DNA from 3 places in the Streptomyces shaanxiensis genome. Region 1 is predicted to be linked to each of the others. Evidence: riboswitches for the same ligand, from Rfam matches in the RefSeq annotation. Region 1 holds a riboswitch; each other region holds the start of a gene.

Region 1 (2,258 bases):
CGGCGTACGGCTGGGAGCGGCGCGCGTCGGCCCCGGTGACGGCGGTGGCGCGAGCCCGGACGTCCGGATTGCGGGTGACCGGAGAGCCCGCGCGGGAGGCCAGGTCGGCGCGGTTGGCGGCGAGTTCGGCCGCGATGGTGTCGGTGCCCTGGGCGAGGCCCTTGGCGAGGGTCGCGACCTCCCGCGTCTTCTGCTTCGCGAAGGCGAGCCAGCGCAGGATCTGCGGTTCGATGTCCCGCTCGGCGGACGCGTCGAGCGGCACATGGAGCAGCGAGCAGGACGCCGACACGTCGACCCGGTCGGCCAGGCCCAGCAGGGTGCCGAGGGTGGCGAGCGACTTCGACAGGTCGTTGACCCAGATGTTGCGGCCGGACACCACACCGGCGACCAGCCGCTTGCCGGGCAGTCCGCCGACGGCCGCGAGCGCCTCCAGATTGGCGGCCGCGGACTCCGTGAAGTCCAGCGCCAGCCCCTCGACCGGAGCCTTGGCCAGCACCGGCGGCGCCTCGCCGAGCCGGTCGAAGTACGAGGCGACCAGCAGCTTCGGCCGGTCGGTGAGGTCGCCGAGCTCACGGTAGGCGCGGGCGGCGGCGTTCAGCTCGGCCGGGGTGCGGTCCTGGACCAGGGCGGGCTCGTCGAGCTGCACCCACTCGGCGCCGGCCGCGCGCAGGTCGGCGAGGACCTCGGCGTACACCGGCAGGAGGCGGTCCAGCAGAGTGAGCGGCTCGAAGTCCGCGGCGACGCCGGGTGCGGGCTTGGCGAGCAGCAGGTAGGTAACCGGCCCGACCAGGACCGGCCGGGCGGTCAGCCCCAGCCCCAGACCCGCGGCCTCCTCGAACTCGGCGACCTGCTTGGCGGAGTCGGCCGCGAACACCGTCTCCGGGCCCAACTCCGGCACCAGATAGTGATAATTGGTGTCGAACCACTTCGTCATCTCCAGCGGCGCGACGTCCCTGGTGCCGCGTGCCATCGCGAAGTACCCGTCGATCGGGTCGGCGGCGACGGCGTCCCGGTGCCGGTCGGGGACGGCGCCGACCATGACGGTCGTGTCGAGGACGTGGTCGTAGTACGAGAAGTCACCGGTGGGGACCTCGTCGATGCCGGCCTCGGCCAGCTGCCGCCAGTTGGCCCGGCGCAGGCCGGCAGCGGTGGACCGGAGCCCGTCGGCGGTGACGCGGCCCTTCCAGTAGCCCTCGATCGCCTTCTTCAGTTCCCGGTTCGGGCCCTGGCGGGGGTAGCCGTACACGGTGGTCCGTGCTGCCGCGGCTGCGGACTTGCTGGTCACGGAGATCTCCTTCGCGAGATGAATCCCTGAGATCCCGGGGACGGGACGAGAGCGCGAAGGGTGCCGGACCGGACGGCAACGACCCATGGCCGCCCGTTCGGTGCGCACGCCGACCCGCCCTCGAGGTCACCGGGATTCCGCGCGCGGATCCGTCCGCGCACGGGCAGTTGGCAGGTCTTCGGACTCGCGGGCACATCCATGGCGTACGAACTCGTACGGGACACGGACACCTACTGGCCGTCGCTTCCCAGGCCCGGTACATCGGACCCAGTGCGTATGACGGCGGTCGTTCCCACTCACCGCTGCGGGGCAGTCCCGGATTCCCACCGGGTTCCCTCTTACGACGCGTCCCGCCTGGCTGACGGGGCGAACCAGCTGCACCGGCAACTCTAAGTGTCCCGGCTGTACATGTGAAACCCCCGCCCGGTCTTACGGCCCAGCAGCCCTGCCTCCACCATCCGCTGGAGCAGCGGGGGAGGGGCGTAGAGGGGTTCCCGGAACTCGTCGTAGAGCGACTCGGCGATCGAGGCGACGGTGTCGAGGCCGATCAGGTCCGCCAGCTTCAGCGGCCCCATGGGGTGGGCGCAGCCCAGCTCCATGCCGGCGTCGATGTCGGCGGCGGTGGCGAAGCCGGACTCAGCCATGCGGATCGCCGCCAGCAGATACGGGACGAGCAGCGCGTTGACGACGAAACCCGCGCGGTCCCGGGAGCGGACGACCGTCTTGCCGAGTACCCCGGTGGCGAAGGCCTCCACGGCGGTGACCGTCTCCGTCGCCGTGTGGAGGGTGGTCACCACCTCCACCAGCGGCAGCACGGGCACCGGGTTGAAGAAGTGCAGGCCCACGACCCGGTCGGCGCGGTTCGTGGCCATGCCGAGCCGCATCACGGGAAGGGAGGAGGTGTTCGTCGCCAGCACGGCCGCCGGATCCTCGACGATCTTGTCCAGCGTGGCGAACACCTCCAGCTTGGCGT
Region 2 (2,258 bases), on a different contig from region 1:
ACAGCCGGACGGCACCTGGCTGCTCACCGCGCGCACCCTCCACCTCCCCTTCGGCGGCCCGACCCCGAGGGCCGGCGACTAGGCGCCTGTGATGCGGCGGCGGCCGCTCCCGCGGAGACGGATGGAACTAGTCCCGCAGGAACGTACGGATCAACTCCTCCGCAGCACCCAGCAGTTCGACCTCCCGCCGAGTCATCGTCGGATTCGCGGCCCGGCGGCGCAGCGCCTCCGCGAGGCCGTTCTCGGTGAGGCCGTTCTCGGTGAGGCCGGACGGGTCGGCGAGCAGGCCGGCCAGGAGCGCGCGGGCGGGCTCGGCGATGGCTTCGTCTCCTACGGCGACCTGGGCGAGGATCACCGCGGAGGAGCCCCAGTCGAGGCCGGGATCGCCTTCGCTCGCGTTGTCCCAGTCGATCACGTACGGGCCGTCGGGCGTGAGGACGACGTTGTCCGGATGCAGGTCGAGATGCAGGACTTGGCCCTGCGGCCCACGCGCGGGGACGCCGTGCAGCTGCCGCAGCAGCCGGGCGAGGATGCCGCCCGCCTCCTGCGCGTCCATCTCCCCCTCGATCAGCGCCCGCAGCATCGTCGGCCCCGACAGCCGCTGCATCACCAGCTCGGTCCGGGAGGAGTCGGCGAGCCGCACGCGGGGCGCCGGATAGCCGTGCTGGCGGACGTGCGCCATCACCGCCCCTTTGGCGAGCGCGTCCCCGTACCCCTCCCGGTCCCGGCGCAGCACCCACGCCTCGTCGATCTCGTACACGTCGGCGGTACGCCCCGACCCGAGCAGTCTCCCCACGATCCCCACGGTCCCCCCTGTCGCTTCCTTCACGGCCGAAGCTACCCGCCCGCGCAGGCGGCCCTCAGCGTCCGGGTTACGGGCGGGTAGAGTGACGGCGTCGTCATCACACCCGTACAGGTGGAAGCCGGTGCAAATCCGGCGCTGACCCGCAACCGTGAACCGGTCGTCGAAGGCCGGTGAGCCGGATCGCCCCGTACGGATTCGTGACCGGCTCACGTGCACCGGCAACCGGCCGGAGCACGGCACCGTCGAGGTATGCGGAGCCGAGCCGCCCGGGGGACTCCCCTGTGCTGCCCGGCCCCCTGAGGGAAGGGCACCCGCCGATCATGTACGTCCGCCGCAGCGCCGCGGCCCTGGCCGCCGTCACCGTGATCGGCACGGCCGGTGCCACGCCCGCCGTCGCCGTCGACCACACCCCGTCCGCGTCGCCGTCCGTCGCGCTCCCCGCCGGCCTGTACGGCACCGCCGACCCGACGTACGACGGCGTCTGGCGCCAGTCCCTCGCGCTGATCGCGCAGAGCCGGATGGACGTACAGCCCGCCGTCAAGGCGATCGACTGGCTGGCCGGGCAGCAGTGCGCCGATGGGGCGTTCGCGGCGTTCCGTGCCGACCCCGCCAAGGCGTGCGACGCGAAGACCATGGTCGACACCAACAGCACGGCCGCCGCCGTCCAGGGCCTGGCCGCGGTCGGCGGGCACGAGAAGGAGACCGGCAAGGCGGTGACCTGGCTGAAGTCCGCGCAGAACAAGGACGGCGGCTGGGGCTACACGCCCGGCGGAGCCAGCGACGCCAACTCGACGTCCGTCGTGATCGGCGCCCTGAACGCCGTCGGCGAGGATCCCGCCGAGGTCCGCAAGGACGGCAAGTCGCCCTACGACGCGCTGCTGAAGCTCGCCCTGCCGTGCGCGGACGGCGGCGCCTTCGCCTACCAGCCGGACAAGAAGGGCAAGTTGGCGGCCAACGCGGACGCGACGGCGGCGGCCGTGGTCGGCACGCTGGGGACGGGCATGCTGGCGACGAAGGCCGGCGACAAGAAGGACGTCGCCTGCGCCGACGCCTCCGACCTCACCGCGGAGCAGGCCTCTGCCAACGGCGCCGCGTACCTGACGAAGGCGGTCGAGAAGGACGGCTACCTCAAGTCCGCCCTCGCCGGCGCCGAGGACCAGCCCGACTACGGCAACACCGCGGACGCGGTCGTCGCCCTCGCCGCCCGGGCCGGTACCCAGGCAGCGCAGAAGCCCGTGCGCTGGCTGGAGCGCAACGCCGCCCAGTGGGCCGCCCAGAGCGGCCCCGCCGCCTACGCCCAGCTGATCCTCGCCGCCGACGCGGCGGGCGCCGACCCGCGTGACTTCGGCGGCACCGACCTGGTCAAGCAGCTCAACGCGCAGGGCCCGGCGCCGCGGACGGCGGCGACGGAGTCGGAGAAGCCGTCGCAGGAGAAGCAGGACGACGACAACGG
Region 3 (2,258 bases), on a different contig from region 1:
GGCGAGCAGGGCGAGCGCGGCCACGATCCAGACGGCCCGGGTGACGTTGGTGTAGGAGATCCAGCGGCGCCATTTCCTGGGGCGGGTGGTGCCGCGGCGGGCCTCCAGACGGATCGTCAGCCGGTGCCAGTGGCCCACGAACCCCCGCCTGGCCCAGCTGCCCGCCCGCCTCGGAGCCAGTGTCGCCATCGGCGCGTTGCGCGGCCGCTCCTTGCCGGGCGGGTGACGGACGACCCTCGTCATCGGACGACCCTCGTCATCGTGCGTCTCCTTCCGAGAAGGCTCTCGAAACGGAGGGACCGCGGGCGCCGACACCTACCTCCATGGAAGCACTCCCGGAACTCCCCGCAACCCGGCGGCCCTCGGCGAAAACCCCAGGCCGCCGCCGTACCGGTCCGGCAGACTCGGCCGCATGGACATCGTGATCCGGCAGGCGAGACCCGCCGAGTACGAGGCACTCGGCGAGATCACCGCCCAGGCCTACCTCCAGGACGGCCTCCTCGACTTCGGCGAGCACGACGAGTACCTCGGCGTACTGAAGGACGTGGCAAGGCGGGCGGCCGCCGCCGAGGTACTGGTGGCCACCGACGGCGACAAGCTCCTGGGCGGCGTCACCTTCGTCCCGTCCGGCGGCCCCATGGCCGACATAGCCCGCTCCGGCGAGGCCGAGATCCGGATGCTCGCCGTCGATCACACGGCGCGGGGACGCGGAGCCGGCGAGGCCCTCGTACGCGCCTGCGTCGAACGCGCACGGGCCACGGAGGGCTGCGTACGCATCGTCCTGTCCTCCCAGCGCACCATGCACGGCGCCCACCGCATCTACGAACGTCTGGGCTTCGTCCGCACACCGGATCGGGACTGGAATCCGATCCCGCACCTCACCGACATCACTCTTCTCACCTATGAGTTGACGCTCTGAAACCAGCGCGACACAACATCTGGGGGTGGCGTGGCGGGTGAGCACAAGATGTATGCTCGTCCTCGCTGTCGCCGCAGGGGAATCCGGTGCGAATCCGGAACTGTCCCGCAACGGTGTACTTGTGCATGTCTGCTCCCGGGACGCGGTTCCCGGGACACGGCGCGCACAGGAGTCAGTCCGAGGACCTGCCGACAGCGCGCCCGGCCACCCGGCCGGTGCGCTCTGACGTCCGGGCCTCGTGGAGTGGGTCGGTGGACGCGACGCCGCGTGCGCTCGTGTGCTGCCCCCTGCCCTCCGCAAGGCCCCCGTGCCGAGCGAGGGAGAGCCCCCACGTGACCATCGCGCCAGCAGATCCGGCCTCAGCCGTCCCGACCGTCGCCATCGACGAGGACGCCCCGGGAACCGCCTTGCTGCGGACCCTGACCGAGCTGACCGCCGACCTCCCCGACGCCGACGCCGGCCGGGTCGCCGCCGCCGCGCTGCGCGGCCGGTCCGCCCGCGCCGACGAGGCGGAGCTGCGCGAGCTGGCCACCGAGGCGGCGGCCGGCCTCATCTCCGAGGACCCCGCCTACAGCAGGCTGGCCGCCCGGTTGCTGACCATCTCCATCGCCGCCGAGGCCGCCTCGCAGGGCGTCACGTCCTTCACCGAGTCGGTCGCGGTCGGGCACCGCGAGGGCCTCGTCGCCGACCGGACCGCCGAGTTCGCGCGGATCCACGCGGCCCGCCTCGACGCCCTGATCGACACCGGCGCCGACGACCGCTTCGGCTACTTCGGCCTGCGCACCCTGCACAGCCGGTACCTGCTCCGGCACCCGATCACCCGCAAGGTCATCGAGACGCCCCAGCACTTCATGCTGCGCGTCGCCGCCGGTCTCGCCGAGGACGACACCGTCCGCTCCGTCGATGAAGTCGCCGCGCTCTACGGGCTCATGAGCCGCCTCGACTACCTCCCCTCCTCCCCCACCCTCTTCAACTCCGGCACCCGGCACCCCCAGATGTCGTCCTGCTACCTCCTCGACTCCCCGCTCGACGAGCTGGACTCCATCTACGACCGCTACCACCAGGTCGCCCGCCTCTCGAAGCACGCCGGCGGCATCGGCATCGCGTACTCCCGCGTCCGCAGCCGCGGTTCGCTGATCCGCGGCACCAACGGCCACTCCAACGGCATCGTCCCGTTCCTGAAGACGCTCGACGCCTCCGTCGCCGCCGTGAACCAGGGCGGCCGGCGCAAGGGTGCCGCCGCGGTCTACCTGGAGACCTGGCACTCCGACATCGAGGAGTTCCTGGAGCTGCGCGACAACACCGGTGAGGACGCCCGGCGTACGCACAACCTGAACCT

The links. A riboswitch is a leader RNA that binds a small molecule or an ion and turns the genes downstream of it on or off. The one in region 1 is predicted to bind cobalamin.
Region 2: another riboswitch for cobalamin. It lies ahead of ABD932_RS09565 (SCO2321 family membrane protein); the one in region 1 lies ahead of metE (5-methyltetrahydropteroyltriglutamate--homocysteine S-methyltransferase).
Region 3: another riboswitch for cobalamin. It lies ahead of ABD932_RS27065 (ribonucleoside-diphosphate reductase subunit alpha); the one in region 1 lies ahead of metE (5-methyltetrahydropteroyltriglutamate--homocysteine S-methyltransferase).

Annotation. Positions count from the first base shown of each region.
Region 1 is NZ_BAAAZY010000010.1:216,935-219,192, forward strand. It holds gene metE (5-methyltetrahydropteroyltriglutamate--homocysteine S-methyltransferase) at 1-1,285, opposite strand, end outside; cobalamin riboswitch at 1,438-1,676, opposite strand; gene ABD932_RS15055 (3-hydroxybutyryl-CoA dehydrogenase) at 1,675-2,258, opposite strand, start outside.
Region 2 is NZ_BAAAZY010000007.1:91,259-93,516, forward strand. It holds gene ABD932_RS09555 (nuclear transport factor 2 family protein) at 1-82, shown strand, start outside; gene ABD932_RS09560 (phosphotransferase) at 128-796, opposite strand; cobalamin riboswitch at 859-1,009, shown strand; gene ABD932_RS09565 (SCO2321 family membrane protein) at 1,126-2,258, shown strand, end outside.
Region 3 is NZ_BAAAZY010000012.1:894,088-896,345, reverse strand. It holds gene ABD932_RS27075 (NACHT domain-containing protein) at 1-243, opposite strand, end outside; gene ABD932_RS27070 (GNAT family N-acetyltransferase) at 413-919, shown strand; cobalamin riboswitch at 972-1,126, shown strand; gene ABD932_RS27065 (ribonucleoside-diphosphate reductase subunit alpha) at 1,252-2,258, shown strand, end outside.